DNA from 4 places in the Sporomusa aerivorans genome. Region 4 is predicted to be linked to each of the others. Evidence: riboswitches for the same ligand, from Rfam matches in the RefSeq annotation. Region 4 holds a riboswitch; each other region holds the start of a gene.
What was found. Region 4 has a riboswitch for lysine ahead of SATMO3_RS05035 (DUF441 domain-containing protein). Riboswitches for the same ligand answer to the same signal wherever they lie in the genome.

Region 1 (7,478 bases), 450 kb from region 4:
AGAATTCAATAAAACGGGCTCGACATAGGAAACAAATTTGGAGATGGTTACCCCGAAATGGGCAGCAAGTAAATCAAATATCCGTTCTTCCAGGTTGGCCTGCAGCAAATCAGGAAAAGTATCGCTCGGTAAATACAATGTTTCCACCGCAGCCGGTTCCTCATTAAACAGCCTTACACGGATAATTTCGTAGACCTTCATGCCGGGCCCGGTCTGTAACTGTTTGGCAACCCAGGAAGGAGGGTCAATAATCTGGCTGCTCATTGGGACATGCTTGGTGCCAAATTCTTCAGGATAATAAAAATTTATCGTTAAATCTCCGGCCAGCTTAGGTCTTGAAACAAAGGTTCCTACTCCTTTTTTCCGGATTAAAATTCCTTCCCGGACTAAATCCAGAACCGCCTGACGTACCGTGGCCCGACTTACTTGATACGCCTCGACAAGCTGCATTTCATTCGGAATCTGCTCGCCGGCAGACCATATACCGGCTTCGATCTTATCCCGGATGATTTTCTTTAACTGATAATATAGCGGGATACCTTTATCACCATTTAACAGCACTTGTTATTTCCTTCCTCTCAGCGGCGGTTTTACAGCCCAAACCTCGCGCAAAACCACTTTCAGTCCGGTAAAAAGTCCGATTCCAATTTGGCGGTTGCCGCCAATACCAGGATACCTTTTTATATTCGGCCAACGGTTTCATTATAATATAAACAGGCAAAAAAACAAATCCCTGCACGCCGGCTTCCAGGCGACTCACAAGGCGACTCACAGGGACGGTTCTCTTGATGCAAGAAGTTGTTACCTTTTTTACTACAGGGAAAAGGTTCCGATTACTCCTGTGTAGCTTCCCCTTCGTCATCCTCCTCACCAGTATCAACAGTCAAAAAATCAGTAATCAGACAGCACACATCCCCCTTAGCATCCATTCCCCAAAAGGTTGGATAAGCCCCATCGCCGAAACCGCTGGAAAAAGCCGCTATATTGCAATCAGAATCAGGAAGCACTACATTCGCAGTAGAATAGGTATGTACATAACTGTCATCCAAAGCCTTTTCCAAATCAGGCCACATTCCATCCTCAAAACCTGCCGCTAGCTTTTGGAGAGCCTTACAAGCACACTCGTCCATAAAGCCGCCTGTCCCACTGTCAACACCATAGCCAAAAAATTCATCATCACCCAACGCTGCTGCCGCTTGCCCCGCAATAAGCGCAAGCTCAAAATGCGCTGGCAATTCCTTGGTGAAACGGATTTCTGCAAAAGCCACTCTTTTGTCGGTATCAATATGGTGAATGTACAATATCACCGGATAGCGGCCTGCCGCTACTGCTCTGGCAAAAGGCTGAGTTTCAAAAAGAATAAGCGGGTCATTTGCCACAATCTTACCTGTAGGAAGATAGATTTCACCCAAAGGCTGTTCTTTGATATATTCATCCCATTTACTGTTTTTGAAAAACTCTACAGTATGACCTGTACGTAACGCTTTCATTAATTCGAATTCAGTATCCATGATGTTGCCCCCGCACTACCAGTATTTATTCTTCAATTTATCATATATTCCCATCAGCTTCACTTCGCCGCTATATTCTAACACCACATTGGTAACTACCCATTTCTCATCCTGATAAGCCAGGATAAATATATAGCGGTCGGTGTCCTTATTCTTGGGGGAGGTGCATTTTTCGGCTTCTTCCTGAGTGGCAAATTCTTCATGATAGCTGATTTTGGCAATTTCCAGTTTCCCAATATACGGGTTAATCAAGGAATCATTTTTGCGAAGATCAATGGTGTAATCAGGGCTGAGCGTATAGTGGATTCTCTTCCAGACAGGCGGCTTTCTTTTATTAAGCTCAAAAATCTGCTGATTCTTTGCTTCATAGGTGGCAAGAGCCTTATTAACCTCCGCCCTAACATACTCCTTAAATGAATCTACGGCTTCAGCCTCACTTGGCGCAGCAAAGGCTAGGTTGGAGAATACCAATACTAGAACTAAGGTTAACAGTAACACTTTTCTCATAGACATCTGCCCTTCCATTTCCTCGCTAAGAATACCTAATACAGATATCCCAGTTTAGGCTCAATCTTCAATACATCATAAATACTGTTTGTTTTCAGTTCGCCGCTATATTGCAACTCTGCTTTAGTGACTACCCATTTATCCTCCTGATAGGCAATGGTAAATGTATAGTGTTTGGTATCCCGGTATTTAGGTGAAACACATTGTTCAGCTGCTTCTTTGCTGGAAAAATCCTCATAATAGTCGATTTTATCAATTTTTAGTATTCCAATATATGGTCTAATCAAAGAATCGTTCTTGCGAAGATCAATATTGTACTCGTCATTAAGTGTAAAGTGTACTATGCGCCAAAATGGCGGTTCTAGCCAATAAGGTGGTTGTTTCCTATTGACTATAAAAATCATCCGATTATTCGTTTCATAGCTAACCAATGCCTTTTTGACTTCCTTGTCCACATAGCTCTTAAATGAAGCTATAACTTCCGACTCACTGGGCGCGGCAAAAACTAGATTGGAGAATGCCAACAACAGGACTAAGGTTAGCATTAACACTTTTTTCATCGGTACATCATCCTTCCGTTTTTTTTTTTACCTTTACTTAGATTCGCGGGGACGGTTCTCCTGATGCTAAAGAGTGTTATTTATCTTTGAACACTAAGTACCAACACATACTCTCTAATCCAATATGATCTTTTGCAGACGAACCGTCCCCGTGATGCTTCCCTAGCGCAACAAGAACAAGCTGCTTGATAAAATAACCTGATAATTGTAGTCTCAATTCTCGTATCCACTATTTCTCACATATTTGAATCGCTGTTGATCTTTCACAATTATAAATTTCCTTTTTTAACATCTAAACCCTTTATTCGTGCATCACAGGGACGGTTCTCCTGATGCTAAATTTATAAAATTCAACTCACCTATCTGATCTTTTAACTTGTAAAATAACTTTTTCATATCTAAATATGCCATATTGAAAGCACTCCTGTCTAATCAGGTATTCGCATTGCATCAAGAGAACCGTCCCCTTGAGTCTTTCCCTTGAGTCTTTAGCTGGGAAAACACCAAGGACTGCACGACGCATCAAAAGGATGCCCCAGCGACCTGGGCGAACTGGATAACATGGCGCTAAGCAATAAAAAGCCCGCAGGAATAGTTCGGCGTATCAAGTACGCCAAGCTACCCTTGCCGGGCTTTTTATGTTTCGAGACTCAAGGGGACGGCAGACCGGGTGAAAAGTTAGCATTACATTGTTTTCAATTGCTTAAAGGCTATTTTTTCAAACTCTGCTCAAACTCTGCCTTGATTTCCGCCAGCAAGCCGGCATTGGTAATTAAATCATAACCAGTTAAGGCCATAGCTTTAGCTCCACGCAACAATGCCTGATGTGCGGCAGGTGTAAAGGTGGCTGCTGCCATTTCTACGGTATGTCCTACCAGTGTTTCATCGCCAATGCCGATATAAGGATGAATGGCCGGTGCAACATAGCTGACATTGCCCATATCAATCGAGCCAAAGCTTTCAGGCGGCGGATTAACTTGGGCTTCGCCTACTGCCAGAAGATTGGCGCTAAAGGCTTCAGACAGCTTTTGATTGGTATTCATATCATCATAGGAAAGTTCATAGTTACTGATGGTTAATTCAGCGCCGGTAGCCAGTGCTGCGGCCCGGGCGCAGTTCTTTACCTTTTCTGCTACTTCTGCCAGTGCCCTACGTCTTTTTGCCCTGACGTAAAATTGGGCCACCGCATGATCGGGAACGACATTGGCTGCTACTCCGCCCTTGCTAATAATACCGTGGATTCGCACATCAGATGTGACGTGCTGGCGCAGTGCGTTTATAGCATTAAAGGTCTGAATGACAGCATCCAATGCATTGATGCCTTTTTCCGGTGCCGCAGCAGCATGGCTGGTTTGTCCTTTAAACTCAAACTGCAGGGCATCCATAGCCAGGGATATGCCGCTGGCGTGGGTCTTACTGTGGGGATGAACCAGTATGGCTGCATCAACATCGGCTAAAACACCTTGGTTAGCCATTGCTACTTTAGCACCCATTGTTTCTTCCGCAGGTGTTCCCAGGATAATTACCCGGCCGCCAATATCGGCCAAAACTTTGCTTAGGCCAATTCCCGCACTTGCCGCCATGACGCCGATCATATTATGACCGCAGCCGTGACCAATTTCCGGTAATGCGTCATATTCGGCGAGAAAGGCAACCGTAGGACCGGCCTTGCCGGAGTTATAGACAGCCTTAAATGCTGTCTCATAACTACAAATATTCATTTCAACGGTAAAACCATGTTCAGCCAACAAGCCGGTCAGCTTAGCGGCAGATTGATATTCTACCATACCCAACTCCGGGTTTTGACCGATTGAGTCACTAAGGGCGAACAGTACCTCCTGTAACTGGTCAAGTTGGTCGTTAATTAAGTTCTTCATTGCTACATCTCCTTATATTTTTAGAACGGACCCCATTTCATCAGTACTGCTGGCGTGATAGCAATTACACACAAAACAAAAAAAGCAATCTGCAGCGGCAGTACCCAGCGGGCCCATTTTGACCAAGGAATGCCGGCCATGCCCAAGCAACCAATAAGTACACTGGAAGTGGGGAAAATCATATCACTGAAACCGTTGCCAAACTGATAAATAAGTACGGTAGTTTGACGGGTTATACCAACTAAATCGCCTAAAGAAGCCATGATGGGGATTGTCAGTGCTGCTTGGCCGGTACCGGAAGTTACGAAGAAATTTATAATTATTTGAACTATCAACATTGCATATGCTGAAACCAAAGTCGGCAGACCAGCTAATGGCGCAGCCAGAGTATTTAAAATGGTGTCAATAATCTTTGCGTCAGAAGCCAGCACGACGATGGCACGGGCCAAGCCAACTAAGATGGCTGTGCTTACCATGTCTTTTGCGCCAACAACGAAGGCATCCGCAATATCATTAGTACTCATTTTGGCAAATATTCCAGCGAAAATTCCCATGCCCAAGAAGACAGCGGCAATTTCATCAATGTACCATTCCCATTTCAATACCCCTAAGACGATCAGCGCCATCCCGGCTACAAGCAAGGTAAGCACTAATTGCTGACCGGTGGTAAGGGTGGCGTTACTTTCTTTAAGGTGCTGCAGGCTGGCTCTGGCAGCTTTATCCTCTTCATACGTTGGGCTTAGTTCGGGGTTTCTCTTAATCCGGCGGGCATACCACATGACAAAAGATATGGCTAAGACGGTACTTGCCACCCAAATGCCAGTTCGGTATTCTATGCCCGAGAAAGCGGGAAGCTCGGAAAAGCTTTGCGCTATGCCTACTGTAAAGGGGTTAAGCATAGCACCGGCAAAGCCGGTTGTGGCAGCCACATAAGGTATGCACATCCCGGTTATCCGGTCATAGCCCATTAAGAGCGCCATGGGTACAAATATGCCGACAAAGGGGATGGTTTCCTCAGACATGCCGAAGATAGCGCCACCTGCCGAGAACATAGTCATAGTTATAGGAATTAATAATATTTCCTTACCTTTTAGTAGGCGAATCATTTTCATAATACCAGCATCAATGGCACCAGTTTTTTGGATAACAGCAAAGGCACCGCCGACAATCAAAATAAATCCGGCAATATTGGCCGCTTTTTCCATACCCTTCAGCGGAGACATGAATACTTCTTTAATGCCTTGGGGTTTACTTTCAACCGGATGGTAGGTATTGGCTACAACCGTTGTTTTTCCAGCCTTGTTTTTTTCCCGGTCAAATTCACCACCGGGAAGAATCCAGGTAGCTGCCGCAACTAACAAAATGATCGTAAAAATGATTGCAAATGTGTGTGGAACGCGGAATGTTTCTGCTTTTTTTTGCATTTAGTATCCTCCTCTTCCGATAACCCTTCCCGCAAGCGGCGGGATATATATTAATCAAGGTAATGTTCGCCTTGGTTATTTTTCATAGGACCAGAAAAAAACAAAAAAGCAGTGTGAACGCTTTCACAACTGCTTGCGGGCAAAAAGTTATACTTCCTGCATGTGATATAGCGCTTCACCCGGAAAGATCTCTTACCGAGTGACAGTCTGGTATTTGTTCAATACGAGACCAGCAAAGGTTCTTGGCATAACTTTTGCTTCGGCGGGTATTCCTTTCATCACGGTTCAACGTCTGCCAACTAGCCGTGAGTACTGATAATATCCCGCACCTCTATACAAACTATCAAATTGTATTAATTTTACACTACATAAAAGCAGGTGTCAATAATCTGTTGGGGCACCTCAAGGGGATGGTTCTACCAAGGCTTCCGATTTGTACCACCTCTTGCATCAATATCTATCATTTTTTCAACAAATCCCTGTCGATGTCCTAACAAAAAGCTTGACATATTCACAGCAGCACATGCATGATTGGGAATAATTTCAATCTTATCACCGACTTTTAAACTAGTCTGTTGAGTCGCTCTAATCTTACCGACTTCTTCCGATAATCCTTCCACAATCAGTTCAGGATGTTTTTTTACAATACCGTATCCACTTACCAGTGAAGCACTGTGCGCTCCCTTGTCTAAACCAAAGCATTTACTTCCCGCATCTATAATAAAAATATTTTCACTTGGATTAGCAATAATTGTTGCCAGTACCGTCAGCGCACACCTTTCGATTGGAGCTATACCTAAGGCGACTTGAATCGCATCATAGAAAATATAATTTCCTGGTCTTAGGGTAGTAACTGTTTTATTTTGCACAGCAAATTGCAGCGTTGGCGTACTACCGGTAGCAACTATTTCCACGACAAAGCCCGCTGCAACTAAACAATCTTTTGCCATTTCCAAAGCTTCTATTTCTTCTTGGGCAACTCTTTCAATATCAGATAGATTATTGATTCCATATACATGTCCTGGATGTGTGGAAACACCCTTAAATGTTAAGGTGGATAATTCACTTAGCTCTTTTGCTAAATCCACAGCTTTATCCGGCTTAACCCCAAATCGGTGTAAACCACAGTCAATAATAATTAGATAGTCTACGGTCAACTTTTCCTTTATGAGTAACTTTTGCATTTGCATAGCCGCATCAATTCCATCAAAGCTTGCAGTAATATGCGCTTTTTTAACAAGCTCAATAACTCTTTCAATATTTTCTGCTGCCGCAACAGGATAGGCGAGTATAATATCTTTAAAACCATGCTGAACCAATTTCTCTGCTTCATCAAGCGTTCCAACTAAAAAACCTGTGGCTCCATGAGCTTTTTGCAGGTTGGCAATCTCAATGCTTTTATGCGTCTTTACCATAGGGCAGAGCAATTTTCTATTAATTTTGCATAATTCAGCCGTATCGTTAATATTTTGTTCCATCTTATCCAAATCAACCAAAAAGCTAGGTGTAGTAAGCTGGTTTATTCTTTTCATACCATAGTACCTCCGATTTTTACAAAAAAGGTGAAGCCATTTTAGACTTCACCTTTTTTTATTATCT
Region 2 (7,478 bases), 1.2 Mb from region 4:
TCAGTTAGAGGCGCAAGGTAAAAAGGTAATTCACTTCGAAATTGGCCGTCCGGATTTTGATACGCCGGCCCACATTAAAGCGGCGGCGAAACAGGCGTTAGACAAAGGTTTGGTTCATTATGCGCCAAACAGCGGGATACCGGCCTTGCGGGAAGCCCTTGCGGGCAGGCTTAAAGCCGATAAAAACCTGACGTATAGCCCTGAGAGCGAAATCATAATTACTGCCGGGGGACAGGAAGCTTTGTACCTAAGCTTTATGAGCATATTGAATGAAGGGGATGAAGTAATCCTGCCCGATCCGTGTTTTGGCCCGTTCCCCCTGGCAGTGGGGCTGGCGGGCGGTGTTCCTGTTAAGATTGGACTCAAGCCAACGCAAAATTACGGGTACGATTGGGAGGCCGTTAAAAAAACGTTATCGCCCAGGACTAAGGCAATCGTAGTGAATTCTCCCCATAATCCAACAGGCGGTGTTTGGGCGGAAGAACAACTGCGGGCAGTAGCCCGTTTTGCCGGCGAACATGGGCTATGGTTAGTATGCGATGACGCCTACGATAATTTGGTCTATGAAGGCTGCCGGCTGTCGCCCGCCGGATTTCCGGGCATGCGCGAACGGACGATACTGTGTGGTTCCCTGTCAAAAACTTATGCCATGACAGGCTGGCGCATTGGCTATATTGCAGCGGTTGAGCCGGTCATTGGCGCTGCCATCCGGCTGCAGCAGAATATTATGCTGTCACTCTGCACCTTTGCCCAGCATGGAGCAGTGGCCGGACTTACGGGTTCCCAGGACTGCATACAGGCTATGTCCCAAGAATTTGCCCGCCGCCGGCTACTGGTGCTGGACATGGTCCGGCAAATTCCCGGCGTTGTCTTGGAAGGAAACCCCCAGGGAGCATTCTACGTTTTTCCCCGCATTACTCTGCCTGGTATGACCTCGGCGCAGGTAGCGGACTACTTATTAGACAATGCCGGGGTTGCGGTAGTCGACGGCCTGGCTTTCGGTGAGCACGGCAACGGCCATTTTCGCCTGTCCTACGCCGTATCCTATGAAGATTGCCGTGAAGGGCTGGAACGTATTGCCGGTGCGATGAAAATGCTTGTGCAAAAAAATAGTTAGGGGGACGGATATGACGGTAGTAATTAGTGCCATGCCAAGGTGGCGGTTTGCTGCGTCGCAGGTTGCTGTGCCTGAAGACTGGGACGTCAGGTTTATTAATCCGTCCACCGACGAGGAATTGATTCTGGCCTGTCAGGAGGCCGAATTCTTGCTGGTTCCGGCCAGCGTTCCGGAAATTAACGCTCATGTTCTTCGCAATATTACCCATATCAAATTGATCCAGAGCGTAGGCGCCGGCTTTGACCGTATTGATACGCAGGCGGCGGCAGCGTTACATATTCCGGTGGCTAATGTTCCGGGGACAAATGCCAAAGCGGTGGCCGAATTCACCATTGGCCTGATTATTGCGCTTAAACGGCGGCTTCTGTTGGCGGACCGGGAGGTAAAGGCCGGCAGGTATCAGGAGATACGAGAAGTTTTGTTTACCCGGGGGCTAAGCGAAATAGAAGGCAGTAAAGCCGGAGTGATCGGCTTAGGTTCAATTGGCCGGCAGGTAGCGAAAATCCTAACTATTTTGGGCGCGAACGTAAGTTATTACAGCCGCAGGCGGCAGCCGCCGGAAATAGAGGCCGAGTGCCAGGTAAGCTACAAGCCTTTAGAGGCTTTGCTTGCACAAAGCGATGTTGTAAGTCTGCATGTGCCGCTCAATGCGGCTACGCGCGGTCTCATCGGCCAACGGGAGCTTGCGCTTATGTCTTCCGGCAGTATTCTGATTAATACGGCGCGCGGCGAAATTGTGGATCAGGCGGCATTGACGCAGGTGCTGGAAGCCGGACGCATAAGCGGTGCGGCTATCGATGTTTTTGCACCGGAGCCGCCGGCGCCGGTAAATCCGTTATTGAGCCTTTCGCCGGCGGCTAAGGACCGGCTGCTGGTTACACCGCATATCGGGGGCGTTACGGTGGAGGCTATGCGCAAGATGCTGCTGGCGAGTCTGGATAATATAGCGAGAGCCATAAATGGCCAGCCGCCGGTGAATATTGTAAACCTGTGAAAATCCAAGTCAGAGACATTGGCGACGGTTTAGGTATATAGGTATAGTGAAGATGGAATCTGACCCTGTTCGACTTGTTGAAAGTATCCTGAATTTGATATGCAGGCGCATTTAGAATGCCTGCATACCGGAATGATACTATGCGAGAGCGGAAAGGATTGGATATCTTGAAAACAGTATTGATCACATCTAGAGAATTTGGCAGCCAAATCGATATTCAGCATAGAAAGAGCCTGGAGCAATATTTTGCCGAAAACGGCTGGCAGATTGTGTGGAATTCGGCAGGCGCGGCCATGAGTGCCAGAGACATCATTCAGCAGGATGCCAGGCATAAGCTTGATGCCATTTTGGTTTATTCCAGCTCGGATGAAATTAACCACGAGGTTTTTAAAGAATGCCGGAATCTGAAAGTGGTATCCCGGCATGGGGTGGGTGTCGAGAATATTGATGCCGCGGCAGCCCGCCAAGCAGGCGTGGCAATTAAAACAACGGCAAAGACTCCTGGCTATGAGACGGTTGCGGATCTAACCTTTGCGTTGCTGCTGTCGCTGGCCAGGAAGGTGCCGCAGATTGATGCCACTTTGCGAAAAAGCGGCTGGTATCGCCCGGTCAGCAGCGATGTTTGGGGCAAGACGCTTGGTATATTCGGGCTGGGACGCATTGGCAAAGCCGTCGCCAAACGGGCCAAAGGCTTTGATATGAAAATTTTGGCCAGCACGCGGCATCCTGATGATGCCTTTGTAGCAGCAAACGGCATAACCTTGTGTTCCAAAGAGCAGCTGCTGGCCGAAGCCGATTTTGTCAGCCTGCATTGTATGCTAAGTCACGAAACAAAGCATATGATTGGCGCCAGGGAGTTTGCCCTGATGAAACCAGGCGCTTATTTGATAAACACCGCCCGGGCCGGACTGGTAAACCAGGGTGATCTGCTAAGCGCGCTCAGAAGCAAAGCAATTGCCGGCGCAGCCATTGATGTATTCGAAACCGAGCCGGCCGTAAATGACCCCCTAATCGCGGAAGATCTCGATAATGTAGTGGCAACCACGCATGTTGGCTCCTATACGGTGGACTCTCTCCGGCGGATGGACTTTCTGGTGGCGGCGAATATTGTGGAAGCAGTGTAGGTCAATCAAAAAAATTAACCAGTCAAGCAGGGATTTAACAACTTGATTAGCGAAATAAATCGGTATGGTAGAGGCGCGAGATGCAATAGTACTTACAGGGAGCTGGCTAAGTGACGATCTGTAAAGGAAAGGGCGGATTGCCGAAGTGGCGGGAACGGCCAATTCCCGCCACTGGGGCCGTATCTAACAGGTACGGCACTGTCATCTTCGGATGGTGAGCTATCGCACTGGGGGAAGACTCCTCTTCACTATGCCGGTAGCCCCTAAGTAGATAGTGGCTGCCTTTTTTCTTTTATCTGCCGGCGTTTAATCTGCCGCGCTGGATGAAAAGAAGGCAAAAAACTCATCTTAATATGGAGAATCTTACACGATTTAGGATGTGGAAATATGAACTGGGAAAATATGCCGCTATTAATCATTCTCGTACTGGCAGTTATTGGCGACAATCAGTCGGTAGCCCTGGCTGCTTTGGTGCTGCTGCTGATAAAGCTGCTGGGATTGACAGCCTGGTTTCCAAGTATCGAAACTCATGGATTGAATATTGGTATAACCATAATGACAATGGCGGTGCTGACGCCGTTGGCGCAAGGTCGGATATCCCTGGGCGAAATGATGTCAGCTTTCAAAACCCAGTCAGGTCTGATTGCTATTGTCATCGGGATATTTGTTTCCTGGGTGGCAACGCAGGGCATGCATTTTTTGAAAGCATCGCCGGAGGCTACGACTGCTTTGATTGTCGGTACAATCGGCGGAGTATGCTTTTTGCACGGTTTGGCGGTTGGTCCGCTTATTGCAGGCGGCTTCGTAGCCATGATAATTAATGCATTGAATTCATTTAAACAGTGATTTGGCAACTGATATGCCGTTTTTGGCAAACGGATACCCGATTGCGCCCAAGTTTTGCATGGACGGCAAGGCTTCGAAGCTTGTAAGCCCTGCCGTTATTTTTATATGGAAAGAAAGTATAAATTCTTTTTAATATGCAGGCAACATAGCTTATGTTTTGCCACAAGCTCGGCGCAAGCCGTGTTTTTTTATTTTAAACCGGTTTTAAGCTTTCAGGCGTTTACGCTGTGCGCAAAGCAATAGCTTGATATAAAATATATCGATAGTATATGAAAATTAATTCGATAACCGCAAGGAGTAAAGTATCAATTTGTGGAATAAGCTTATTATCATAGGAATTGATCTTATTTTCCTGTTCCTATTCACTGCTCTAATGTTTACGCCTGAACGATCAGCAGGGAGGTTCGGCCGTTGGATTATCAATTATTAAAGGTACTCGATGGCAATATGAGGGATGAGGTATTAATGGCAGAGTTAGCCGACGAAACGGTTAAAGTGCTTCGCAAATACAATCTTCACAGCAACTCTGATTTGTACTGGGAAAGGCCTAAGGGAAAATATCCGCAGAAGATCTTTTTCAGCCACAAATTTTTGAAAAAATCCTCAGTTATAAGAGTCATATTCTATATATACCAGTTGTGTTTTGCCAAGGTAAAATATTTCGAGCGTAATTGGGATGACTTCATACCGTATGTCCATAGTTGGCGGGATGGATTTGTTGAATGTGAACTGCATGATATGGAGTTTATTAAGCATAAGTATTCAGACATTATCTTTGACCTGAGGGATTTGCAGAAGATTACCGATATCAGAGAGTTTGTGGCTATTTGCGATTATCTTGACGGCCAGAAGAGCGCATTAAAAAATTGAATCCAGTTAACCGGCAAAAGTAGAGAGTTCGCGTTGAGACATTTGTTTCAGAGCGGCTCTTTCTTTATTTTGGCGAAGCGTGTTTTCTAAACCCGTTCGCCGGTGGGGTGAAAGCAGAAATAATGATGTAGGAACATTATTTGCATTGAATTTTTGATATATAGAATCAATATCATTTATGCGGATAAGAGCATTATGTATGCGCGTTGGAAATGGTAATTTTATGTAATAATTATAGGAGAAAGTAAATCGAATAAAGTCAAATAGGAAATAAACATGTCATATCAGGCTGAATTTTATATAGTCATTTTGTTGATATAACGATTATTTTGCCAAAAACAGATAATAAATTTGCTAAAATTTTTGAAATGTAGTGGCAGAAAGTGTGGTAGCGATGAACTATAGGCCTGGCAGGTTTAAGAAATATAAAGAATGGAATATACCGCCGAAGGCGATTAAGCCGGCACAGTGCGGCCCCGTTAAGGCTAATCCGCGGAGATTGTTCGTGATTAATCATCGGCCGCACGTTTTGGCGAATTATCTTCGTACCTACATTAAGCATAAGAAGCAAACCCGCGCTGTGCTTGAGAAATATCGGGAGCAGATAGATGAACTGGTGAATGCCGGCAAACAACTGGAGAAATACAAAATACTGGCGGAAAATGCCAAGGATATTATGTTGTTTATTAACATGGACGGAAGGATTATCGAAGCAAATGAGGCAGCGCTCCGGGCGTATAGATATACCCGGGAAGAATTATTTTCAATGACTATCAGCGATTTAAGAATCCAGAGTACAAATAAACAAATCGCAATGCAGATGGAACTGGCCGAAAAACAGGGGATTTTATTTGAAACAATTCACCGGTGTAAGGATGGCGGAATTCTACCGGTTGAAGTAAGCTCGCAAGGAACATATATTGGCGACGAGCGTGTGCTGCTTAGCATTATCCGGGATATATCGGAGCGGAAAAGGGCTGAACAGCAAATGAAATATATGGAGACGCATGACTTCTTAACCGGTTTCCCTAACCGGTATTATCTTGAAGAATATCTTAAGAGCGCTGTTGTGTATTCAACGGCAGAAGGTAACGGTGCGCTTCTTTTTTTGGATGTAGACAATTTTAAAGTTATTAATGATTCTTTTGGATATGCCATAGGCGATAAGCTTTTAGTAGAACTGGGAAACAAGCTGAAAAATATTATAAAAAAAGATGATTTTATTGCCAGGCTTGGCGGCGATGAATTTGCAATCGTTCTCAAGGATGTAACTATTGATATGGCCAAGAGAGCGGCGCAAAAGATTATTAAGTATCTGGGCAGTGAAAATTTCGCAATTGACGGGCCGGGAAATTATTGCAATTTGTCTGTAAGTATTGGGATTACACGGATTGATGACTTTGCAGATACCCAGAAGCTTTTTGCTTACGCGGAGGCTGCCTTATACAATGCTAAAGAGGAAGGTAAAAGCCGGGCAGTTGCCATTGAAAGCGGAAAAGAAAAAAGATGGCTGTCAGAATCCAATGCTGCAGTCAAGCTGCTGCATGACTGCTTACGGAATAACAGGCTTGTCTTACACTATCAGCCGATTATGTCCGGGCAACAGGTTGTACATTATGAAGCTTTGCTGAGAATGCTGGATAATGAGGGGAATTTCATTTACCCAAGCTCGTTTATAACCATGGCGGAACGCTTTGGCCTTATGGCCCGTATTGACAGGTGGGTCATACATTGTGCCATACACACCTTAGCAGAGAAGCCGGACATGACTATTTTCGTTAATGTTTCTTCTCTGAGTATAGGTGATGATGAGTTATTAAATTTCATTGAGATGTGCCTTGGCGAAACAGGAATAAGGCCGGAACGAATCGGGTTTGAAATTACCGAAACAGCGGCCGTTAAGGATTTGATAAAGGCCGGGCAGTGGCTTCGCAGTCTTAAAAAGTTTGGTTGTAAATTTGCTTTAGATGACTTCGGTGTAGGGTTTTCTTCCTTTAAGTATATTCAAATGCTGCCTGTTGATTATATCAAAATCGATGGTTCGTTCATAAAAAACCTGGATACCGATTTAACGCAAAAAGCTCTCGTGCAAGCCATGAACGCAGTTGCGCACACCTTGGGAAAAAGAACAATTGCCGAATTTGTGGAAAACGAGATGATTTGGCGAACTGTACAGGAACTGGGGGTTGACCTTGGACAGGGCTATTATTTAGGCAAACCAAGTCCGCTGGCAAAGATACAGACTACTATCTGAAAAAGAGGTGCGCATGATGAGCATGAACTTAACAACGAAAATGATAGCTTACTTTCTGCTGGTTGTGTTTGTTGCCGCAACAGGATTTATATATACGGTCTGGCGGGTGGGGGAGGTGGCAAATAAGAATGTTATCTTACAAGAGACAATGATGCCTTTGTTTATAAAAACAACCGAGATAAACTATTTTGCCACGGTGCAGGTAGCTAACCTGCGCGGCTGGTTTATTACAGGGAATCCCACGATGCTGGACGAGTGGAAAAAGGCCAGTAA
Region 3 (7,478 bases), 2.7 Mb from region 4:
CGCTCTTTAGCATCTTCCATAAGTTGCTCGGATTCACGTACGTATACAAAGCCGCGGGAAACAATATCCGGTCCGGCAGCTACCTGGCCTCGCTGTTTGTCCATAGTAACAACAACAATTAGTATTCCATCCTGGGACAGCTGACGGCGGTCGCGAAGGACGATATTGCCTACATCGCCAACGCCCAGTCCGTCCACTAAAATATTCCCGGAAGTAACTTTGCCATTTACTGCCCCCTTATCGGCAGTAAACTCTAACACTTGCCCGTTTTCGGCCACGAATATATTCTCCTTGGGCATGCCAAGCGCTTGAGCCAATTGGGAGTGTTTAATCAAATGACGGTATTCACCGTGCACCGGAATGAAAAACTTAGGACGTACCAGGTTATGCATCAGTTTTAATTCTTCCTGGCTGGCGTGGCCGGAAACATGGATGCCGGACGTAGATTCGTATACAACCTCCGCTCCTTGCCGGAACAGATAGTCGATCGTTCGTGAAACTAGTTTCTCATTGCCGGGAATTGGCGTGGCCGAAATAATTACGGTGTCGCCGGGAACAATTTCAACCTTTTTATGATCGGACATTGCCATCCTGGTCAAGGCCGACATGGGTTCTCCCTGACTGCCTGTCGTTAATATTACAATACCTGATGCCGGATAATTGTTAATTTCATCAACATCGATGAAAACGCCTTCCGGCACATTAAGATATCCCAATTCTAAAGCAATGTTAACTACATTGACCATGCTGCGGCCAAGAATAGCGACTTTACGCCTGTACTTTAATGCAGTGTCTATCGCCTGCTGGATCCTATGGACGTTGGACGAGAAAGAGGCAATAATGATACGTTCCCGCGCTGTACGAAAAGTCTCATCAAAAGTGATGCCGACAGATTTCTCACTTTGCGTGTAACCAGGACGCTCCGCATTGGTGCTGTCGGCTAACATTACCAGAACTCCCTGGTCGCCCAATTCGGCAAATCTGTGAAAATCGGTTACTTTACCATCAACAGGAGTTTGGTCAAGTTTGAAGTCGCCGGTGTGGACAATTACACCGACCGGTGTTTTGATTGATAATGCCACGGCATCAGCAATACTGTGGCTAACCCGAATAAAGCCAACTTTAAAATTCCCAATTTGAATCTGATCGCCCGACTTAACGGCATTCAGGTTATTGACCGATACACCATTTTCCTTCAAACGCCCCTCTAAAATTCCCAGTGTTAGCCGCGTTCCGTAAACAGGCACATCAAGCTGTTTTAATACATACGGCAACGCACCTATGTGATCTTCGTGGCCGTGTGTCAGTACAATGGCCTTGACCAGCTCACGATTGTCCAATAGATAGGTAATATCGGGAATAACCAGGTCAATGCCCAGCATGTCATCTTCTGGAAACATTAAACCAGAGTCAATTAGTAAGATTTCGTCACCATAACGTACTACCGTCATGTTCTTACCAATTTCCCCCATCCCGCCCAAGGGAATTATTTGCACTTTGTTTGGTTGTCGCGCCAAAAAAACTTACACCTCCAAATAGATAAAATTTACTAAAAAATCAAACCGCCCGTTCATTAAAAAAAAGATAAAAAACCGGCCGTCCTGCCCACTTGTGAATAATTATAACCTATTTGCCTGCCTATGACAACAAGTGGCTGCTTGCTCCGGCAATATTATATGCAAATATTAACTACACATACAAAAAAACCGGCAGCGCATTGTCTGCCGGCAAAAAAATCAGCTATACACCTATCGACTGCATTACCATTTTGAGTTGGTCTCTCTCGTTTTCGGTGACTTGAACTAACGGTAAGCGCACCGGACCCGCGCTAATGCCGATAAGATTTACGGCTTCCTTGATGGGAATCGGATTTGTTGTAACAAAAATTATTTTAAAGAAAGGCATAAGTTCAAGATGCAAGGTTTGCGCTTTATTTTTATCCCCGTTGTTAAAAGCGGCAATCATGTCCTGGATACGTTTGCCTACGATATGCCCAGCCACACTGATAACACCGTGACCGCCGACACCGAGGATTGGTAAAGTCAAAGAGTCATCGCCGCTATAAACAAGAAAATCACTGGGAGTTGTGCGGATAATTTCAGAAACTTGTTCCATGCTGCCGCTAGCTTCTTTTACGGCAACAATATTTTTAATCTCAGCTAAGCGGGCAACTGTCGCCGGTAATATATTAGAGCCCGTACGACCCGGAACGTTATATATAATAAGAGGTAACGCTGTAGATTCGGCAATTGCTGCAAAATGTTGATAAAATCCGGCTTGCGGAGGTTTGTTGTAATAGGGGCCGACGAGCATAGCACCATGTATACCGATTTTTTCGGCTTCCTTAGTTAATTCAATAGAAGCCCTGGTATCATTCGAACCTGTTCCCGCAATGACCGTTGCACTATGGCCAATGGCTGCCATCACAGTTTCAAATAGCTTTAATTTTTCCTCTTTACTGAGTGTGGCCGATTCACCGGTGCTGCCTGCAACTACAACTCCGTCAGATCCATTTTCTACGAGGTATTTCGCCAGTTTGGCGGCTTCACCGTAATTAACGCTGTAGTCGTTGTTAAACGGAGTTACCATTGCGGTCAAAACACGCCCAAAATTCCTCATAAAACTCTCCCTTTATTAGTTTGATAGACTAAATTTCTCGTGAAGGGATTTAACGGCAGTTTCCACATCACTGTGAGGTACTAATGCCGAAATCGAAGTATGAGAATCTACGGTCTGCAAAATAGCGATTCTATTTTTTGTCAGAGCTTCTATAAAACTGGCCATTACGCCGGGAACTTCCCTCATACCACCGCCAACAACCGAGACCTTGGCACAGTTTTCCAATACTTCAATTTCATAGCCTTGGCGCTTAAGTTTTACTAAGGCCCGTTCTGCATGATCCGCATTAATCGTAAACATGATCTGGCCGGGATGGACATTAATTAAGTCAACACTAATGCCACTATCGGCCATTGTCTTGAAAACCTGAAAACTTGCGTCATTTCCTGCAGCATCGTCAAGTTGAACTTTAATCTGCACAATATTGGTAAGATAAGTAACCCCTGTCGCCACGCGGTCAATTACATCCGCGCCGACAGTATCCTCTTTAGCAATATTGGTAATAAGAGTTCCCGGAGCATCGGAAAAGGTAGATTTTACTATAAGGGGTATATTTTTTTGCATAGCAATTTCCACAGCTCGGGGATGAATAACCTTGGCCCCCTGGTGTGCCAGTTGGCAAACTTCACCGTAGCTTATGCAGTCAAGTATTTTTGCATTATTCACAATTCTCGGGTCTGCTGTCATAATTCCATCTACATCTGTGTATATCTCAACCATTTCGGCATTTAGTGCCGCCCCTAACGCGGCTGCAGTGGTATCGCTACCGCCCCGCCCCAATGTAGTAAATTCATTTTCAGCTGTCATACCCTGAAATCCGCAGACAACAGGAACTTTTCTCTGTTTCAGGAGACTGATAAGACGTGTTGGGTCGCATTTTAATATGCGGGCGTCTGTAAAATTGGCATCTGTTATAATACCGGCATGCCCGCCGGTAAGCATAACAGCATCCATCCCAGCGGCCTGCAGTGTACCGGCCATAACTACCGCCGAAATCATTTCACCACAGTACATAATCTGGTCAAGCTCGCGCGCAGCAATATTTTTGTAGGCCGTCCTTGCTACGCCAATCAGGGTATCAGTGGCATAGGGAGCGCCCTGCCGCCCCATTGCCGACACTACAACAACCGGATTAAAGCCTTGGTCCCGCGCTTTTGCAATCTTGCGCATTACCAATTCCCGCACTTCGGGCGACGCCACCGACGTCCCCCCGAACTTCTGGACAATTACTCGCATTTTTTTTTACACCTCAAATTAAATTATGCTCGATCATATACTCGGCAATCTGTACAGCATTAAGGGCTGCACCTTTGCGAATTTGATCCCCCACCACCCACATGTTCAATCCATAAGGCACAGTTTTATCTGCACGGATACGGCCGACAAATACTTCATTACGATCGGAAGTATATAAAGGCATGGGATACAGCATTTCAGCCGGATTATCCTGTACAATAACACCGGGAAATTTAGCCAGCAGGTGTTTAGCCTCCGCCGGTGACAGCGGCCCCTCTAATTCAATATTTACCGACTCGGAATGGCTGCGGAACACAGGTACGCGAACGGTCGTCGAGGTGATGCCAATAGTATAGTCATTCAATATTTTATGGGTTTCGTGTACCATTTTCATTTCTTCTTTGGTATAGTCATCCTCAACAAACACGTCAATATGCGGCAACAGGTTGAAGGCGATTTGATAATGTTTCGGCAGGCTGGCGCTAGGCAAAATGTTAGCTTCCACTGCGCGCCCCTCTATAGTTGCCTTAACTTGATCTGTTAGTTCGTCGATAGCTTCTTTACCTGCTCCTGACACTGCCTGATAGGTCGAAACAACAATCCGTTTTATTTTAACAGCATCATAAATAGGCTTTAATGCCATTACCATTATAATAGTTGAACAATTAGGATTCGCAATAATCCCTTTGTGATTTTTAATGGCCTCGGGATTTACTTCGGGGACGATGAGGGGTACTTCCGGGTCCATACGGAACGCACTTGAATTATCAATGACGACGGCCCCGCGTTTAGCCGCTTCAGGCGCCAGAGTTTTACTAATCGAACCGCCGGCAAACAGGGCAATCTGCACATTCTCAAAAGAAGCAGGCGTAGCTTCCTCAACTATGTAACTTTTTCCCATAAATTCAATAGTTTTGCCTGCCGATCGTTCCGAAGCCAACAGTTTTAACTCATTAAACGGAAAATTGCGTTCTTCGATAAGTTTAAGAAATTCTTGGCCAACAGCTCCAGTTGCCCCCAAAATTGCAACATTATATTTTTTCATTACAAAAACGCCTCCAGATCCTTTACATTATCTTTTACTTCTTTGCCGTACTTTAGCCCATTATATGTTCAAGACCAACAATTAGACCGTCAACAGTAAGTACTTTTTTACAGGCCAATACCACCCCGGGCATGAACGACTCCCGTGATATAGAGTCATGACGGATGGTAAGCGTTTGTCCTAAACCGCCGAAAATAACTTCCTGATGGGCAACATATCCAGGCAAGCGAATGCTGTGCAAACGGATACCGGCTAAATCTCCGCCACGTGAACCCTCTAACTTCTCAACTTCCTGAGGGTGGCCCTGCCGCATCTCACCTCTTACATTGGCAATCAATTCGGCGGTTCGCAGCGCTGTACCGGACGGAGCGTCCAGTTTTTGATCATGGTGCATTTCAATTATCTCTACATGGGGTAAATACTTGGCCGCTTCCTGCGCCAGTTTCATCATAAGAATAGCACCTATCGAGAAATTAGGTGAAATAATTGCATTAACCTTGTTAACTGTACATAGTTCACGAATCTCATTTAGGTCCTCGTCAGTTAGACCGGTAGTGCCTACAACCGGGCATACACCATGTTTGCTGGCGATGCGGATGTTATTCATAACTGCTTCCGGCTTCGTAAAATCCACCATGACCTGCGGCTTTGTTTCACTGATAACAGTAGCCAAATCATTTCCTACTGTTACACCTGTTTTCCCAGCGCCAATAATATCGCCAACATCAGCAAAGTCTGAATTGATATCAACTGCACCCACAATGCTTAGCTGTTGATCTTTATGAACTGCGCGCAATACTTCCCGGCCCATTTTTCCGTAAGCACCACAAACCATCACTCTAATCAAGCGCTATACACCTCCTGTTAAATAATCAGTTTTTCCATTTTTTTTGGGCAAAGCTATAAATACAAAACAGCCAGTGAGCGCATCTCTCACCGGCTGCCACAGACAGCGTAATCTGACCATAGGAAAATATATATATAAATATACTTTCACCGACCAGATGAGATAGCGCTCCACCAAAATAATGGTGACAGTCTTAAACCTATTTGATGTAAGACCAGTAAAGGAAAATTCGGCAATCTTCCCTTACTTCGGCAGTTGCCCCTTTCCTTCAGTTCATTGACGCCGCTCTCCCTGAAAGTACTCTTGGCTTCCGCACCTCTACTTCATCCCGTACAGGATGTTGCTTATTCATTTTATACACATTTTATACCAAAGGTTCCAACATTGTCAATAAATATTAACATCTGTGTATACTTTATAATACTTAGAAAAAGAAACCGGGGAAGTCCCCGGTTCTTTAACGCATTGCGTGAGTTTCGACGTCTTTGGCTCCGCTTTGCCGGAGAATTTGGGCCGCTTGGTTCGCTTTTGCGGCATCAGAACGTATTACAGCCAAAATTCCTCCCTCAGCTACATGCTGTTCATACCTTCTGCCCGCTTCAGCCGGAATTCCCCAGTCAATCAAACCGCCGGCAATCCCGCCTGCTACAGCTCCGCTTAAGGCAGCGGCAATCGGGCCGGCAGCAACGATAGGGCCTACTCCCGGAATAGCCAAAGCACCAGCTCCCAAAAGCAAACCGCCAATACCGCCTAACGTTCCTCCTGTTAATGCGCCGTCTGTGATATCATCTTCGAAATAATCGCTGCCTTGCTGCCTTTGTTTCTTTTGATTTTTAGAAACAATATTAATTTCCTCAGTCGTAAAGCCTTGTGTTCTGAGAGAATTAACAGCCTGTTCAGCACTTTCGCGCGAATCAAATACACCGATTACGCTTTTAACTCCGGAACCGCCGCCTTGTGTACCGCCACTTGCGCCTTGTTGACTTGAAGTACTCGAAGTATTAGATTGAGCGCTTGCGCTTGTATAGCTAGTCACCAAGGCATTGCCGGATTGTCCTGCGGTTTGGTTCGTTGCCTGATTGGCAGCGGCATTTCCTGAAAGTTGATTCCCACTGTTGTTATTTGTTGTGGCCATAGTAATACCTCCTAACAATAGATTCATATGCAACCTACTGTTAGGTTGAACCAGCTTCAAGCTTTTTATTCCCCGCTAAAGGTAGAATAAAAACGATCGTAGGCATTATTTAAATCAACAATGACAACCTCATCCCCAATCCGTTTAATAGCTTGCCAGGGTATAACGGAAATCTGATTGTCAGCTAGCAGATTTAATAACGCTCTCCTTTTGGGCAGAATAAGCCCGCCGATAACCCCGGTCCGGCTATCGAAAGTAACCTCGCAGTCCGCAATATTTCCTAAACGCGCGCCATCTCCCAGATTAATAACTTCTTTGCCTGACATTTCACTTAATCGCATATCCTCACCTACTTACCACTAAATAGTTTAGTAAAAACCGGTTGAATGACGGCTACCCCTATAGCCGTCATCGCCAAAGGATCAAAGGAAAGGAAAGTAACGGTAATCCGTTCCGGTAAGTCAAGCTTTAAAAAGGAAACAATCATTACCAGGGAGAGATAAACTCCCCCCGCAGTCGCTACCAAATCCTGGACAGCGTTGGAAAATGGCGAAGGCTTGGGTTCAACTTGGGGCAAACTGTCTACCGACGCCCGC
Region 4 (7,478 bases):
GGAGCCACCGGCTCAGTGACAATAATTTGTCCCCGCACGGGATATACAGGGATGTCAAGCCCCAGCATTTTTCCTATGTCGCTGGTCCACACACCTGCGCTCAGAATCAATTTTTTGCAGCAATAACTGCCACGCCGGGCTGTCACCAGGTAAGACCCTTGTTTCTTTTCAATCCCGGTAACCGGATTAGAGTATTCATAGGTTACACCATTCTTTTTGGCCGCTCGCATATACTGTTCCACGAGACGCATGGGATTTACGTTGCCGTCGATGCTGCAGTACGTGGCGCCCAGTATCTCAGGGGACAAGGCCGGTTCAAGCGCCAGGGTTTCATCCCGGCTGAGAATATCAATCTGTATCCCCACTTCTGCCTGCAGCTCAGCCAGACGTTTGGCCAGTTCCCGCTCCTCTTCCGTAAAAAAGGGACCTATGCCGCCGGTACGTTTGTACTCAATATCACCAATCCTGCGGGGCAGGAACTCGTAGAGATCGGCGCTGAACATCGACAGTTCCCCATACCAGGAGGGAACCTTGCTCTGTACCCACACCCACCCCTGCGTTGAACCGGAGGTTCCGTTTAAAGGGAATTCTTTATCCAGGACTAAAATTCCATCGGGTTGCACCTCGGAAAGGTGATAAGCAATCCCGCTCCCAATGACACCACCGCCGATAATAATCGTATCATACTCCATTCTCAACTTACTTCGCCTGCCCTTCCTGTGTGGTAGGATGCGAAGTCGACTCCGCCAGCAGCGATCTTGTCGTCGAACCGCCGGTATGGTGCGCTGCCAAGCTGCCTACCGTAATGGGGCGGAGCGGCATTCTCTGCCGTGGCACAGGAATTTCGTCTACTGATTTTCCCCGATACTGCGCGATTAATTCTGCTATAATCAGCCGGCAGGTTTTACCCTGACAAAGGCCCATGCCGGCCCGGGTCAGCCTTTTCACATCATCAAAGGTTTCCGCCCCTTGCGCAACGGCGTTTGCTATATCTTCCGCCGTCAATTCCTCACACCGGCAAACGATTGTCAAATTATCCAAGTTTTGTGCCCCTCCTTCTTGTTGGGTGTCTGCGGTTATGCCACCGTCATACTCATTGCCGGATCAAATGCCGATATGAGCCATTCGTGCCTGCCAGCGAGCCGGATACCTGGCTGATTCCAATGTCATCAAGCCATCCCAGTGTGCTTGTTTGGCGGCTGAATGCGCTTCTGCTGTATTTTCTGCTGTATTCTGCTTAAGATAACTGACGGCACCGAGACCGGCAATGGCACCAGTCCGGTATACTCCGGCCTGGGAGGTTATTCCTGCCGTTTGTCCTGCGACAAAAATGCCGCTTATAGAGGTCTCCAGACTGGCGGAATAGCAGGGCAGCCAGCCCCCCAGTTCTTTGCGAAAGGCCAGCCGGCAATTTAAAGCAGAAATGGTCTCAAGTACCGGATGCCTGCCGCCGTCAAGACAGACAAGATCTACCTCATACCTGGTATCCCTCCGGGTTGCACCGGAAGTCAGAATTATTTCCTCCACCCGGCTGCCGCCGGTTGCGGCTATTGGCTGCGAGTGCAGCAGGACCGGTATGCCACTCGCCCGGAAGGCCTGGAGAATAGTCTCATCGGTCGCAACAAGCGCCGCAGATGGTTCGGCCAGCGCGACTACCTCGATGCCAAGCTTGCGCATTTGGCAGATAATCTCCAGGGTCATGTCGCTGGAACCGAGCACCACAGCCTTTTTCCCCGGATAGATTCGTTCACGGTTCATGAGGATCTGTGCTGCCCCAATGGTCATGATGCCCGGCAGCGTCCAACCACGAAACGGCAGAGCTGACTCCGCAGCTCCGGTAGCGATAATAATACAGCCGGGAGTGATCTTTTCCATCCGACCGCCGCAGGCAACGCCCACACTGTTGTCGGCATATACGCCAATCACGTCATGCTGCAGCAGGCTTTGAACAGGCAGGTATTGTAACCGCTCTGCCAGTGTCTGCGCCAGTTGACAGCCGCTGAGTCCGGCATAAGGAACAGGCATATCAGGAATTGTCTGCGTTTGCTGTCTAAGCTGACCGCCAAGGCTCCAGCTTTCATCGGCAATAATTGCGGAATAACCGTTTGCCGCCACTTCGTGAGCCGCAGCAAGCCCGGCCAGCCCGCCGCCGATTATTAATACATCAGTTTTCATGCATCTCTCTCCTGACGTCCGGATCACCGGCATATTTGGTAATCATCATGCCCTCCCGGACCAGAGTGCTGCAACTCTTCACATGTTCTATCCCGTCAATGGTAACAAGACAGCTCTGGCAGCGCCCGTTGCCGCAGTAAAGTCCCCGGGCCTGCGATAAATTCCGGCTGTGGCCGAAGGCATAGAAACCATGTGCCATTAAAGCCGAAGCTACGGTTTGACCTTCCCTGGCGGACAGCCTGATACCCTCAAAATAGATGGTAACAGGTCTGCCCGGCACACGCTCGCCAAATATAGTTTGCTGCTGAATATCCATCCGCTTCCCTCCTCTGTACCAACTCAAACTACTGAGTAAACAGGTTCAACAAATTCATGATAATGGCAACTATGCCGCCGGCAATCAGCGGTCCAACCGCCAGCCCCTGCAAAAAACAAACGCCGACAATGGTACCGACAATCAGGGATGTCGTGGCTTCCGGTGATGCCTTCAGAAAATATACGCCTTGTGTTGCCAGCCAGGACACAAATATGCCGACAATAATAGCGATCAGGCCTGGCTGTGTTTTGAAGGCTACCAGCATATCGCCTGCAGATACACGGCCTTGAGCCAGGGGGGTCAGCACGGCCATGGTCAAAATGATGATCCCGGCATTGAGGCCATGATTCTCTATATAAGGAAACCAGACTGTGCAACCCATCAGTTTTATAAGCAGAAGTCCCGCGACAGCCAGGGATACCGATTGGTTGTTACCGATAACTGCCAGCACAAGAATGATTAGTAGCGGCATATTGTCCCAGCTCATATTTCACATCCTATGCAGTAAGATTTAGTCATTCCCGGTGTGTAAATCAAGAGCATTCCGCCCGCCAAAGAAAAAGCGGCAGCCACCATGTACTAGGGGCTACCGGCATAGTGAAGAGGGAAGTCTTACCCCAAGTGCGATAGCTCACCATCCGAAGATGACAGTGCCGTACCTGTTGAGTACGACCCCAGTGCCGGAAACTGGCAGTTCCCGGCACTTCGGCGATCCGCCCTTTCCCCGCAGTTCATTACAGCCAGTTCCCTGCAAGTACTATTGCGACTCGCGCCTCTACCATACCGATTTGCTAGATTCTCAATTGCTTTTAAAACAAACCTGCAATACTAAATACTAATTACCCGCCATTATCCTGCTGCCACAATGTTTTGCACTACCAGAAAGTCCATCCGGCGTAAAGACTCCACTGTGTAAGAACCCACATGCGCAGTAGCTACTACATTATCCAGATCCTCTGTAATAATAGGGTCATTTACCGCAGGCTCCTGCTCGAATACATCAACCGCCGCACCGGCAATTTTTTTACTTTTCAGCGCGGCCAGAAGCTCACGCTGACATACCAGACCGGCCCGGGCGGTGTTAATCAAATATGCGCTGGGTTTCATTAACCCGAACTCCGGCGCGCCAATCATATGTTTCGTTTCTGCGGTTAATGCACAATGCAGACTGACAAAATCCGATTCGGCCAACAGCTCTTCTTTAGTGCACAGGGAAAGACCGTGTGCTGTAACAAAGGCTTCATCCGGATGCCGCGTATTCACCAGGATTCTCATATCAAAACCTTTAGCCCGTCTGGCAACGGCTTTGCCAATGCGCCCCAAACCGAATATCCCCAGTGTCTTACCCCAAACATCACTGCTTATCGGGCGATACCAGCCATTTTTTCTTAGGTTGGAGTCAATCTGCGGCACCTTCCTGGCCAAAGACAGCATTAAGGCGAACGTTAAATCGGCCACCGTCTCATAGCCAGGCATTTTATCGGTTGTTTTTATTTGCACCCCTGCTTGCTGCGCTGCGCTGACATCGATGTTTTCAATACCTACGCCATGCCGCGAAACCACTTTCAAATTCCGGCAATGCTTGAAAACTTCCCGGCTAATTTCATCAGAGCTGGAATACACCAAAATGGCGTCAAGCAATTGCCGGGCATTAAGCTGAATGATATCTCCGGCAGTCATTGCCGCTTCTGTTGCATTCCACATAATCTGCCAGCCGTTTTCAAAGAAATACTGTTCCAGATTTCTCCTGTGCTCTATATCGATCTGGCTGCCAAATTCTTTTGATGTGATTAATACTGTTTTCATACTATCCAATCCCTTCGCTCTCGCATAGTATCGTTCCGGTGTATCTTGCTGCCGCCAACAGGCTGTAACAGCTTGACATACCAGACTAAGGATACTTTCACTAAGTCGAATAGGGTCAGATTCCTTCTTCACTAGGCCCAAGGCGCCGTCCAGGCGCTTTGGCTTGACTCTGGCTTTTACCTGTTTATTACATTCTGCGGCGGCTCGCCTCGCATCGCTCTTGCAAGGTTCTCCAGGGCGGCCTGCAGCATTTTGCTCATTGTAAGTACGGTAACCCCTGCTATATGCGGGGTGACCACCAACCGCTTCCTAGCAGGCGCTGAAAGATTCAGCAGCGGATTTTCCGGACCGGGCGGCTCCGGCGCAAAAACATCGATTGCGGCTCCGCCAATGTGCCCGGATTCCAAAAGCTCCGCTAAGGCCTGCTGATTGATTACTTCGCCGCGCGCGGTATTAATCAGCAGGCTGCCGGGAGACATGAGTTCGAGTTCCCGGCGGCCGATAAGGCCGCGCGTTGCATCAGTAAGCGGCACATGCAGGCTTACGATATCACTTTGTGCCAGCAAAGCATCCAAAGGGCTAAAGGTTATCTGCAATTGCTCCTCGTCAGCCAGTGGCTGGCGTCTGCTATCATAGTAACTGACGGCAGCGCCTAAAACATGTAAAATTTTAGCTGCATGCCGGCCGATGGAGCCTAGACCAACCAGCCCGATCTTACTGCCTTCTATTTCCCGCAGCCCCTGCTGAAATAAAGTTCTCCGCACCTCGCCATACCTGCCGGCTTTTACTTCCCCGTCTGCCACGACGATCTGCCGCTGCAGCGCAATCATCATGCCAACCGTGAATTCAGCCACTGATTTGGCGTTCTGCCCCGGCACATTGGCCACCGGGATTTTTAAAGCGGCCGCTGTATGTGTATCAATACGGTCAAAACCCGCACCCACACTCTGAATCAATTTGATATGCGTAATATTGTTTAAGATGTTGGCGTTGATTGCCGGATTGCTGGCCGGCACCAGCAAATACTCGCCTTCCTTGCAGGCCATAATCAATTCTTCATCATTGGACGGGGTAATAAACCGGATATCCCAGTCTTTTGGCAGTACCACCTGTGATGTGTCAAATCGCCACTTGGGCATGGCGCTTATTACGATAGCCATTTTCTCTCCCCTAACTGCATTTTTGCGCAAGCGTTTTCATGGCTTCTGCAATTCGTTCCAGGCCTTCACGACAATCTTCGTAGGCCACAGCGTAGGAAAGCCGGAAGTGGCCATTGCCTTTTTCACCGAAGGCCAGGCCATCTACTACGGCAACACCCGCATGATCCAATAAGTAATCGGCTACCTGCGCGGAGGTTATATTGGGCAGCGTTATCCGGGGAAAAGCATAAAACGCGCCGCCGGGAAATCCGTCCAACTGCAGGCCTGGGATGTCATGGATCATTGCCAGCACCAAATTACGGCGGCGGGCGAATTCACCGGCCATAGTCCGCACACAATCCTGCGGACCGGCAAGTCCGGCCATAGCCCCATACTGTGCGAAACTGCACAAGGACAGCATAATATTCTGCTGCAGCCGGATGGCGGCATTAATGACCGGTTCAGCGGCGGCAATATAGCCGATTCGCCAGCCTGTCATTGCGTACGTTTTAGAGAGTGAGCCGCACAGTATGGTTCGCTCCCGCAGCCCTGCAAAACCAGCCGGCGATACCCGGCATCCCTCATACACCAGATTGTCATAAGCGTCATCGCAGATCAGCCAAATCCCCCGCTCGGTTGCCAGTGCAGCCACTGTTTTTAGTTGGTCTTCCGACCAGACTCCCCCGGTAGGATTATGGGGTGAATTGACAACAATGGCTTTGGTTTTGGGGGAAAGCGCTTTTTTAACGGCAGCAAAATCGTAACAGTAGTTTTGCTGCGGCTGCAGCCCAATTTTGACTGGGACACCGCCAGCCAGGCGGACGGCCAGGGGAAACGGGCCAAAACAAGGGTCAGGCAGAATTACTTCATCTCCCTCATTGAGGATGCTCAAAAAGCTTAGATACAGAGCCTCCTGTCCGCCGGCGGTCATAATAATTTCCGTATCCGGACTGTACGTTAAGCCTTTGTCAGCGTTAAGCCGGCCGGCCAAAGCCTGACGCAATGCCGGCAGCCCGCTATTTGGAGTATAATGGACAAGACCTTGGTCTAACGCCAGCTTCGCTGCCGCTTTGATATGAGCCGGCGTGTCGAAATCGGGCCGGCCTATTTCAAAATGAATTACCTTTTGCCCGCTTGCCTCTAATTGATTGGCTTTTTCGAAAACTTTCCGTATGCCCGCAAAGGGAATCGGGTTCAGTCTCTCAGCCACTGTTACATTTGTCACAGCCAGGCCTCCCACCATCATTAGGTATGAATGCTCCTGCAGAAACATTCTCGGCATATATTCCTTGCAAAAATCATGCCAACAGCAGACTGTAGTCTACTGTATATTGGTACTGTCAGTAACCTTAGCTTTGCGTCTTGCCTGCTCAAAAACACTTACAGCCAGAGTAATAACGGCTGACAGGCAAATTCCCGGTATGATCCCCCCGCCAAACGTCTTGGCAAGTTGTGGTACATACTGAAATACCGCCGCAGTTCCCCCGCCTAGAATGAGCGAAGCTTTGGCGGCATTTTGGGTAATATAAGTGCCGCCATTTTTGTCCCGTAATAAAAGGCCAAGTACCAGCGGCATAAACAGACCGCCGCCGGTAACCGCCAGACCAAACAGGGCGGCCGATAGCACCGACGGAAAAGAAAATGCCACCCCGACGGCTCCGACCCCCAGGACAAAAGTCAGCCATCTTCCCATTTTGATCAGTTCTGCATCGCTGGCGGTTGGCTTGAAAAAAGGCTTAATTACGTCCATGAGCAGCAGTGTGACCCCCGAGTTCAGCAGACCTGCCGAAACCGTCATGTCAGCGCCGATAATAGTGACAACCAGCAACGCGGCCAGGACCGGATTCAGCCAGGAAGTAAGCATCCAACTGAAGGCCATATCCGGTCTCGGCAGGTTGGGATTAATGGTATAAGCCGCCATGCCAACCATGATACTGGCCGAACACATGAATATGGCAAATACAGCTGTCCAGAAAAAGCCGCGCTGTGCAGTTTTAGCGTCCTTTGCCGAAAAGCAGCGCTGCCACCAGGCCTGAAAAGTA

Region 1: linked by a shared signal. The riboswitch ahead of SATMO3_RS03035 (YfcC family protein) and the one ahead of SATMO3_RS05035 (DUF441 domain-containing protein) in region 4 are both predicted to bind lysine.
Region 2: linked by a shared signal. The riboswitch ahead of SATMO3_RS30470 (DUF441 domain-containing protein) and the one ahead of SATMO3_RS05035 (DUF441 domain-containing protein) in region 4 are both predicted to bind lysine.
Region 3: linked by a shared signal. The riboswitch ahead of dapB (4-hydroxy-tetrahydrodipicolinate reductase) and the one ahead of SATMO3_RS05035 (DUF441 domain-containing protein) in region 4 are both predicted to bind lysine.

What each region holds. Positions count from the first base shown of each region.
Region 1 covers NZ_CP156926.1:662,749-670,226, reverse strand. The annotation lists gene SATMO3_RS03060 (GntR family transcriptional regulator) at 1-561, opposite strand, end outside; gene SATMO3_RS03055 (DUF4241 domain-containing protein) at 834-1,511, opposite strand; gene SATMO3_RS03050 (hypothetical protein) at 1,527-2,018, opposite strand; gene SATMO3_RS03045 (hypothetical protein) at 2,054-2,578, opposite strand; gene SATMO3_RS03040 (M20 family metallopeptidase) at 3,289-4,455, opposite strand; gene SATMO3_RS03035 (YfcC family protein) at 4,476-5,879, opposite strand; lysine riboswitch at 6,040-6,221, opposite strand; gene SATMO3_RS03030 (alanine racemase) at 6,296-7,411, opposite strand; gene SATMO3_RS03025 (amidohydrolase family protein) at 7,473-7,478, opposite strand, start outside.
Region 2 covers NZ_CP156926.1:6,365,394-6,372,871, reverse strand. The annotation lists gene SATMO3_RS30485 (pyridoxal phosphate-dependent aminotransferase) at 1-1,117, shown strand, start outside; gene SATMO3_RS30480 (2-hydroxyacid dehydrogenase) at 1,128-2,111, shown strand; gene SATMO3_RS30475 (phosphoglycerate dehydrogenase) at 2,279-3,235, shown strand; lysine riboswitch at 3,296-3,465, shown strand; gene SATMO3_RS30470 (DUF441 domain-containing protein) at 3,623-4,081, shown strand; gene SATMO3_RS30465 (hypothetical protein) at 4,493-4,951, shown strand; gene SATMO3_RS30460 (putative bifunctional diguanylate cyclase/phosphodiesterase) at 5,457-7,205, shown strand; gene SATMO3_RS30455 (methyl-accepting chemotaxis protein) at 7,219-7,478, shown strand, end outside.
Region 3 covers NZ_CP156926.1:3,845,775-3,853,252, forward strand. The annotation lists gene SATMO3_RS18415 (ribonuclease J) at 1-1,472, opposite strand, end outside; gene dapA (4-hydroxy-tetrahydrodipicolinate synthase) at 1,741-2,619, opposite strand; gene dapG (aspartate kinase) at 2,635-3,855, opposite strand; gene SATMO3_RS18430 (aspartate-semialdehyde dehydrogenase) at 3,869-4,900, opposite strand; gene dapB (4-hydroxy-tetrahydrodipicolinate reductase) at 4,953-5,747, opposite strand; lysine riboswitch at 5,903-6,076, opposite strand; gene SATMO3_RS18440 (general stress protein) at 6,205-6,882, opposite strand; gene SATMO3_RS18445 (YlmC/YmxH family sporulation protein) at 6,948-7,223, opposite strand; gene SATMO3_RS18450 (hypothetical protein) at 7,232-7,478, opposite strand, start outside.
Region 4 covers NZ_CP156926.1:1,115,346-1,122,823, reverse strand. The annotation lists gene SATMO3_RS05055 (NAD(P)/FAD-dependent oxidoreductase) at 1-692, opposite strand, end outside; gene SATMO3_RS05050 ((2Fe-2S)-binding protein) at 700-1,041, opposite strand; gene SATMO3_RS05045 (NAD(P)/FAD-dependent oxidoreductase) at 1,105-2,175, opposite strand; gene SATMO3_RS05040 ((2Fe-2S)-binding protein) at 2,165-2,491, opposite strand; gene SATMO3_RS05035 (DUF441 domain-containing protein) at 2,520-2,978, opposite strand; lysine riboswitch at 3,111-3,277, opposite strand; gene SATMO3_RS05030 (phosphoglycerate dehydrogenase) at 3,341-4,297, opposite strand; gene SATMO3_RS05025 (NAD(P)-dependent oxidoreductase) at 4,474-5,457, opposite strand; gene SATMO3_RS05020 (pyridoxal phosphate-dependent aminotransferase) at 5,468-6,661, opposite strand; gene SATMO3_RS05015 (sodium:solute symporter) at 6,758-7,478, opposite strand, start outside.